2 regions of the Nonomuraea sp. NPDC052116 genome follow, and region 2 is predicted to be linked to the other one. Evidence: predicted binding sites of a transcription regulator. Region 2 holds the regulator's gene; the other holds the start of a gene.

Region 1 (4,406 bases), on a different contig from region 2:
GGGCGACGGCCCGGCGCAGCGGCTCCAGCAGTTCGGTGCCGCCGCGGGCGTCCACCCGCGCGAGGTGCTCGACGGCGCGGTAGCGGTTGCGGTCGGAGGCCTCCACCAGGCCCTCGAACGCCTCCTCCACCACCGAGTCGAACGTCAGCACCGCGAACCTGTCCTGGGCCGTCAGCGTGTCGACGATGCGGGCGGCGGCCCGCCTGGCGGCGACCATCTTCCAGCCGCCCATGCTGCCCGAACGGTCGAGCACCAGCACCAGGTCGCGCGGCGGGCGCGTGGACTGGAGCGGCGGAGGCACGACAGTGAGCGCGAAGGTGCCCCCTTGATCGGACCCGCTGTCGAGCTGCAGGGACGTGGACGCGTCGAACGACAGCCGCAGGATGAAGTCGCGGTCGAGCCGCTCGCCGGGGCGCAGGCGGACCGTGTGGCCCTCCTCCTCCACCACGTGCAGGCTGGAGGCCAGCTCGCGCAGCTCCAGCCCGGCCGCGTCCACGGTCGCGCTCAGCGACAGGCGGACCGGGTCGGGGAAGCCGGGCAGCAGGACGGGCGGGCTGATCCTGGACGCGTCCGGCACCGCGTCGGTGTCGGGCGCGACGCCGTCGCCCGCGGATGGGCCGTCGACGGGGTTGCCCGGGATGTAGCGCGGGGCCACGACCAGCGGGAAGCGGAACGTGGCCGCCCCGTCCTCGTACGGCAGGGGCTGGCTCATGGTCAGCCGGACCGAGACGCGCTCGCCGGGCAGGATGTTGCCGACCCGGATCGTGAACACGTCGGGCCGGTCCTCCTCGGCGATCGCCGCCCGCCTGCCCTCCCGCAACGCCTGGTCGTAGTCGGCCCTGGCCTGGGCGCGCTCCTTCAGCACACCCTCGATGACCCGGTCGTCGGCCTCCATCCGGAACCCGGTGACGGCCGCCCGGTCGGGCAGCGGGAAGACGTACGTGGCCTCCAGGGTGACGTCGAACGGATTCCTGAACCCCTGCGTCACCTCGACCCCGGCGATGAGGCCGGAGATATCGGCGTTCACGTCCACGCTCTCGAGCGGCAGGTTGCCGCGCTCGGTCCGCAGCGCACCGAACCCGGCGTCCGGCACCGGCAGGCACCGTGCGGGCTCCAGCGAAGTGATCTTCATATCAGCTCCCTTTCTTCGAGCACCGCGAGCAACGGCCTCGCTGCCGCCAGCACCGCCTGAACGTCCTCCTCGGACGGGACCCGGCCGGCGTCCAGCACCAGCCGCACCCTGTCCCCCAACCTGACCCCCACGACAACCGCCCCACCCGGCCGGTTCTCGGGCATGCCGTCCGGTGTACCGGGCGCGCTCGGGCTGCTGCGGGGCCCGGTCGGCTGACGGGCCGCCTCTGGAGCCCGCACGCTGCCCTTCCCCGGCCGCTCGGCCCAGAACCGCCCCCGCACCGACTCCCGATCGCGGCCCTGCCGATCACGCGCGGCTTCGGCCGTGCCGGGCGCCGCGTCACCCCGGGCCCGCACATCGTCACCGGCTCGCACATCGTCACCGGCCCCCGTCGCTCCGGGCTCGGCCGCTTCCTGCTCGGTCGCGCCGCGCTCAGGCACCCCGCGCTCGGCCGCGCCACTGCCCGGGCGGGCGTCGGCTGCCGGGTGCGCGCCGTCGGGTGCCTCGCTCGAGCCAGGGCCCACCCGGTCGCGCATGGCACCGGTCACGGGGGGAGCGTCCGCACCCGCGGCGGTCTCCAGCATGCGGTCCGTGGCGCCCGCCAGGGCCGCCTGGATCTGGGCGATCGAGTGCCCGGCGGCCTGCAGCCGTTTCACGGCCACGAGTTGCAGCAGGTGCCGCCGCCCGTACTGGGCGATGCGGCCGCGCCTGGTCAGCGGCGGGTCCACCAGTCCGATCGTCGTATACCACCTGATCAGCCGCTCGCCGGGCACATCGCGGACCCGGCCGTTGCCGGCGGATGTGCCGTCCGAGCTGGCGCGCAGCGCCAGTGCCGCGCGCTCGGCCAGCTCGCCGATGGTCCAACCGACGGGCCCGGTGGAGGCGGAGGCGTCGCTCATACCTCCACAATGACACTGTCATTGTTACACTGTCAACGACGCGGAAGAATGACCGCCGCCCTGTCGTTCTAAATAGGGAAAACTCCTATCGATGGGGAGGAACAGGACATGGCCATGATCACCGGCCCACTCTCGGGAGAGGCCAAGGACACCGTCGCGCGGGCCCTGCAGGGCGCCCTGGTCGATCTCATCGACCTCTCGCTGGTCGCCAAGCAGTCGCACTGGAACCTCATCGGCCCTCACTTCCGCCCGATCCACCTCCAGCTCGACGAGCTCACCGACCTCGCCAGGTCCCACATGGACACCATCGCCGAACGCGCCGTCGCCGTCGGGATCAACCCGGACGGGCGTTCCACCACGGTCGCCAGGTCCACGAAGCTCCAGCAGCCGGAGTCCGGCTGGATCGAGGACGGCAAGGTCGTGGCGACGATCACCGACCTGCTGGACGGTGTCAGCAAGCGGATGCACGAGCGCGTCCGGGCCACCGACGAGCCCGACCCGGTCACCCAGGATCTGCTCATCGCGGTGGCGCAGGACATCGACAAGCAGCACTGGATGTTCCAGGCCCAGGCCTGACCTGCCGGAAAGCCCGGGAGCCCGAACGGGAGCCCGGGCTTTGGCATGCCCGCCGACATGCCCGCCGGTGGGGCCGCCGACAGGCCCGCCGACAGGGCCGCCGACGGGGCCGCGACCCCTGGCCGGCGGCCCGCCGACGCGTGTTGGCCGGATGATCGCGCAGTGGGAGTTCGGGGTTTGCGCAGAGTTTGATGTCGCGAGTCCCTGCCATTCATGTCGGTGCGGTCGACTAGCGTGGCACCTAGAGGGAGGCCCCACGATGTCCCACAAGACTCTCCTCCGCACGGGCCCGCTCTTGCGGGGCGGCATCAGCCCGTACGGACCGCTCGGCCTGCCGGGCGCCGACGGCCTCGCGCTGCCCTCAGGCTTCACCGGCAGGGTGGTGGCCCGCTCGGGCCACAAGGTCGCCGGGCTGACCTGGCACGCGGCCCCCGACGGCGGCGCCTGCTTCCCCGACGGCGCCGGCTGGATCTACGTGTCTAACTCCGAGCTGCCCCTGCTCGGCGGCGCGTCGGCGCTGCGCTTCCGCGCCGACGGCACCGTCGGCGACGCCTACCGCATCCTGTCGGGCACCGACCTCAACTGCGCGGGCGGCGCCACACCGTGGCACACCTGGCTGTCGTGCGAGCTGGGCCACCGCGGCCGCGTCTTCGAGTGCGACCCGTACGGCGCCCGCGCCGCCCGCCCCCGCCTGGCCATGGGCCGCTTCAAGCACGAGGCCGCGGCCTGCGACCCCGAGCGGCGCGTCGTCTACATGACCGAGGACGAGCCCGACGGCTGCTTCTACCGGTTCCGGCCGAGCGACTGGGGCGACCTGACGGAGGGCACGCTGGAGGTGCTGTGCTCCTCGGGCCACTGGCAGGTCGTGCCCTCGCCGGCGGCGCTGCGCACCGAGGCCCGCCACCAGGTCGAGGGCGCCCGCCACTTCGACGGCGGCGACGGCTGCCACTACGCGGGCGGGGTGTGCTACTTCACGACCAAGGGCGACACGGGCCTGTGGGCCTACGACGCCCAGACCTCCGCGCTCGAGCGGCTGTGCGAGGGCGTGCGCGCCATCACCGCCGCCCCCTCCGGCGACCTGTACGTGGCCAGGGAGACGACGGAGGTCGACGTCATCACCCCCGACCGCGCGGTCACGCCGTTCCTCAGGCTGGAGGGGCACGCCGGGGCGGAGCTGACCGGGCTGGCGTTCTCGCCGGAGGGCGATCGGCTCTACTTCTCGGCCCGGCGCGGCCGCACCGAGGGCCACACCTTCGAGGTGTCGGGCCCCTTCCGCGGCTGAGCGCGAGGCCCGCGCTCAGCTCGGATGGCGCACCCGGGCGGGCTTCGGTCCGCCCTCAGCCCAGATAGCGCACCAGAGCCAGCTTCAGCTCCGCCACCAGCTCCGCGCCGCGCTCCGGCGTGGCGGTGGTGACCAGCGGCATCACCGCCTTCACCATGGCCACCGCCATCGTCCCCATGAGCGCGGCGCGCTCCTCCGCCAGGCCGGGGGAGCGGCGGCGGAGCATGGCCGCGACCTGCCGGGCGATGTCGTCGTGCAGCCGCTGCGAGGCCGAGGCCAGCTGGTCGCCCGTCGCCGACCCGTACAGGAGCGACCAGTACGCCGGTGACGCGCTCTTGAACCTGACGCTCTCGTCCACGACCTGCCCCACCAGCGCCTCCAGCGGCACCTCCGGGGTGACGGCGGCCAGCCGGGCGGCCCAGAACTCCTGCCGGTCGTCGGTGTAGCGGGCCACGAGTCCGTCGAGGATCTCCTCCTTGTTGCGGAAGAACTGGTAGAGCGACCCGGGCGACATCCC
Region 2 (4,406 bases):
CTCCAAGGTGCCGTCCAACTCCTCCACCACCCGCTCCCAGGAGCCGCCGCCCAGGCAGCCGACCAGCCACGACCAGCACCCGGTGGGGATCCCCGAGATCCCCTCCAAGAGCCCGACGCCCCGGCCCACGAAGAGGGCCGAATCGACCACCAGGCCCTCGCCGACCCCCACTCCCACGACGACCGAGTGCCCGTCGCCCCTGGCCGAGCAGGCCGAGCCGCCGTCCGACTGCCCCACGGTCTCGCCGACCCCGACGCCGTCGTCATCGGTGGAGGAGACCCTGCAGCCCACGACGTGCCCGGCCGACGAGTGCCCGCCCGACGACATCACCGACAGTCCGACCGACGTGACCAGCCCGTTGGTGGACGCCTCTCACACGACGCCCTGAAAGGCCCTACCAGCGTCCGGTACGCGTGAGCAGCACCGAGGCCGCCGCCACCCCTGCCGTGGACGTACGCAGCACCGTGGGCCCCAGCAGCACGGACACCGCCCCTGCCGCCCGGAACCCGGCCAGTTCGTCGTCCGAGACGCCCCCTTCGGGCCCCACGACCACCACGATGTCGCCCGACGCGGGCAGCGCCACGCCGGACAGCGGCTCGGCCGCCTCCTCGTGCAGCACCAGCCCCAGCGCCGCGCCAGCCAGCAGTTTGTCGACCTGCGCGGTGGTGGCGGGCTCCGTCACCTCGGGAAGGTGGAACCTGCGGGCCTGCTTGCCCGCCTCACGAGCCGTCGAGCGCCACTTGTGCAGCCCCTTGGCGACCTTGTCGCCCTTCCACTGGGTGATGCTGCGCGAGGCGGCCCAGGGCACGATGACGTCCACGCCCGCCTCGGTCATCATCTCGACGGCCAGCTCGCCCCGGTCGCCCTTGGGCAGCCCCTGGACGACGACCAGCCGCGGCCGCGGCGGCTCGACCTCGTAGCGGCGCAGGACGTCGAGCCTCAGCGCGTCCTTGAGGACCTCGCGTACGACGCACTCGGCGACCGCGCCGGCGCCGTCCGTCAGATCGATCCGCTCACCGGCCCGCAGGCGCCGCACGGAGGCCGCGTGGCGCCCCTCCGGGCCGCCGAGCGTCAGCTCGGGGCCGTCCAGCTCCTGCGACAGGAACACCGGGACGGTCACGTCACCTGCCGTTGAAGGCGTCGCGCAGCCGCGAGAAGAAGCCCTGCTGACCGGGCGCGAACTTGCCCGGCGGCCGCTCCTCGCCCCGCTGCTTGGCCAGCTCGCGCAGCAGCTCCTCCTGCGCGGGCTCGAGGCGGGTCGGGGTCTCGACGTTGACGTGGATCAGCAGGTCGCCGCGGCCGGACTCGTTGAGCCGCTGCACGCCCCGCCCGAACATGGTGATGACCTGGCCCGACTGCGTGCCGGGGCGGACGTCGACCTCCTCCGAGCCGTCGAGCGTCTCGACCGCCAGGATGGTGCCGAGCGCGGCCGCCGTCATCGGGATCTGCACGGTGCAGTGGAGGTCGTCGCCGCGCCGCTCGAAGATCTCGTGGGCACGCTCGACGATCTCGAGGAACAGGTCTCCGGGCGGGCCGCCGCCGGGGCCGACCTCACCCTCGCCGGCGAGCTGGATGTGGGTGCCGTCCTCGACGCCCGCGGGGATGCGGACCTTGATCGTACGGCGGGTGCGCACCCGGCCGTCGCCGGAGCACTCCTGGCAGGGGTGGCGGATGATGGTGCCGAAACCGCCGCACTGCGGGCACGGCCGCGAGGTCATGACCTGGCCCAGGAACGAGCGGGTGACCTGGGAGATCTCGCCGCGCCCGTTGCACATGTCGCAGGTGTCGGGGTGGGTGCCGGCCGCCGTGCCGGCCCCGTGGCAGACCTCGCAGAGCACGGCCGTGTCGACGACCAGCTCACGCGTGGTGCCGAACGCCGTCTCGCGCAGGTCGAGCTCGACCCGGATGGTGGCGTTGCGTCCCCTGCGGGCACGCGAGCGCGGCCCCCTGGCGCCGGCCGCGGTGCCGAAGAACGCGTCCATGATGTCGCTGAAGGGGAAGCCCGCTCCGAAGCCGCCGGCGCCCGCGCCTGCTCCGGCGCCGCCGAAGGGGTCGCCACCCAGGTCGTACATCTGGCGCTTGTTCGGGTCGGACAGCACCTCGTAGGCCTGCGTGATCTCCTTGAACCGCTCCTGGGTCTCAGGATCGGGGTTCACGTCGGGATGCAGCTCGCGGGCAAGTCGGCGATAAGCCTTCTTGATCTCGTCCTGACTGGCGTCACGGCGCACCCCGAGGGTGGCGTAATAGTCGCTGTTTGCCACTTATCGACCTCTTATGATGCAGCCAGGATCTGGCTGACGTAGCGTGCCACCGCGCGCACGGCTCCCATCGTCACTGGGTAGTCCATCCTCGTGGGCCCCAACACCCCGAGCCGGGCCAGTTGGTTGTCGCCTGAACCGTATCCGGTCGCGACTATGGATGTCCCCCGCAGATAGGGGTTTTCGGAGCCGATGCGCACGGTGAGCGCGGACGGTGTGTCTGCGGATGTCTCGCCGAGCAGCCTCATGAGCACGACCTGCTCCTCCAGCGCCTCGAGCACGTCGCGCAGGCCGATCGAGAAGTCGGCGCCCGCGAGGTTGGCCGCGCCGGCGAACACGATCTTCTCGTCGTGCCGCTCGACCAGCGTCTCCAGCAGCACCGACAGGATCGTCGCCACCACCGGGCGGTCTTCGAGAGGGAGCCGCTCGGGCAGGTCGGCGACCAGCTCGGGCACGTTGCTCAGGCCGCAGCCGTCGAGGCAGGCGTTGAGGACCGCGCGCAGGTGGGCGATGCGGGTGTCCTCCACCACCTCGGGCAGCTCGATGACGCGCTGCTCGACGCGGCCGGTGTTGGTGATCAGCACGAGCATGACCCGCCGGTCGTTCAGCGGCACCAGCTCGACGTGCCTGACCGTCGAACGCGTCAGCGTCGGGTATTGCACCACCGCCACCTGCCTGGTCAGCTGCGCGAGCAGCCGGACCGTGCGGGTGACCACGTCGTCGAGGTCGACCGCACCGGCCAGGAACGTCTCGATGGCCCTGCGCTCGGCCCCGGACAGGGGCTTGACCTGCGAGAGCCGGTCGACGAACAGCCGATAGCCCTTGTCGGTCGGCACGCGGCCGGCGCTGGTGTGGGGTTGGGTGATGTAGCCCTCCTCCTCCAGCGCGGCCATGTCGTTCCTGACCGTCGCCGGGGAGACTTTCAGGTTGTGGCGCTCGGCGAGCGCCTTGGAGCCCACCGGTTCGTTGGTGGACACGTAGTCTTCGACAATGGCGCGGAGCACCGCCAGCTTCCGATCGTCGAGCACGTGCTCACCTCCTGCCTCTGACATCCAGGGAACGCAACCATCTAGCACTCTGCATTCCTGAGTGCCAAGTGTACGGCTCTCATCCACAAGGTGCGATAACACAAGGTCGCAACCAGGCTCCTAGCTTCTTACAAGGGGCAAGTACCACACTTGCCGACATGAGCGACAACTCCCCGCCTCCGCCGTATGGGCCCCAGCCCGGCTCCCAGCCGGGTTACGGCCCCCAGCCCGGGTCCCAGCCCGGCTACGGCCCTCAGCCCGGGTCTCAGCCCGGCTACGGCCAGCCACCGCCCCAGTACGGGCCGCCGCCGCAGTACGGGCCTCCGCCTCAGTACGGCCCGCTGCCCCAATACGGCCCACCTCCTCAGTACGGACAGTACGGCCAACAACCCCAATTCCCCGCACGAATCGACTCGAAAGCCATCAAACCGCGACTTTGGTGGATCGGGCTCGTCTGGGGCATCGCCGTGGTCTGCACCATCGCAGGCGTCGTCCTGTTCGCCACGGGCATCGTCAGCAGCGTCAGCAACATAGCCCCCACCAGGACGTTCGCGTCCGGCGAAACCGTGACGGTGCCGATCGACCCGGCGAACAAACCCGCCGTCTACCTATCCAGCGACACCGCCGTCCACTACGAGTGCCAGATCACCAACGGAGCCAGGCTCGCCAAGACCACCGGCACGCAGACGGTCACGTCCGGGTCCGTCAAGTGGGAGCAGATCCTCGTGATCAACGCGCCCACCAGGGGCGACTACCAGCTGTCCTGCACCACCCAGGAGCAGGCCGACGTGCGGTACGGCGTGGGCCGCGAGCTGACCGCGGCCGCGGGCGGCATCGCCGGCGGGGTCATGGCGCTCATCCTGATCCCCGGGGCGGGACTGCTCATCGCCATCGCCGGCACCATCATCGTGCTGGTCCGCCGCAGCGGCGCGCGCAAGCGCCTTGCGGTCGGCGGGTGATTTGCTACGGTCCCCGTGTGTACGAGGGCGATGTGCTGGCGGGGAATTGGCGGCGGCCGGGCAAGGGCAAGATCCCGAAAGTGGCGGCCGAGCTGGACCTCGTCGTGGAGGACGCCGACAGCGGCTTCTGCGGCGCGGTGGTGGCCTGTGACAAGGAGGCC

What was found. The regulator HrcA, encoded in region 2, represses chaperone genes, less so after heat shock. The targets are predictions, from matches to a motif close to TTGGCACTCTCNNNNNGAGAGTGCCAA.
Region 1: AB0L65_RS29010 (DNA starvation/stationary phase protection protein) is a predicted target of HrcA. The motif match lies at 2,041-2,067, and genes of this name have one in related genera.

What each region holds. Positions count from the first base shown of each region.
Region 1 covers NZ_JBFAWA010000016.1:91,620-96,025, forward strand. Annotated here, with positions in the region: gene AB0L65_RS29000 (VIT domain-containing protein) at 1-1,132, opposite strand, end outside; gene AB0L65_RS29005 (MerR family transcriptional regulator) at 1,129-2,031, opposite strand; gene AB0L65_RS29010 (DNA starvation/stationary phase protection protein) at 2,140-2,607, shown strand; gene AB0L65_RS29015 (alkaline phosphatase PhoX) at 2,867-3,889, shown strand; gene AB0L65_RS29020 (TetR/AcrR family transcriptional regulator) at 3,945-4,406, opposite strand, start outside.
Region 2 covers NZ_JBFAWA010000002.1:223,636-228,041, forward strand. Annotated here, with positions in the region: gene AB0L65_RS03920 (hypothetical protein) at 1-388, shown strand, start outside; gene AB0L65_RS03925 (16S rRNA (uracil(1498)-N(3))-methyltransferase) at 395-1,120, opposite strand; gene dnaJ (molecular chaperone DnaJ) at 1,122-2,261, opposite strand; gene hrcA (heat-inducible transcriptional repressor HrcA) at 2,273-3,286, opposite strand; gene AB0L65_RS03940 (hypothetical protein) at 3,445-4,245, shown strand; gene AB0L65_RS03945 (DUF3097 domain-containing protein) at 4,263-4,406, shown strand, end outside.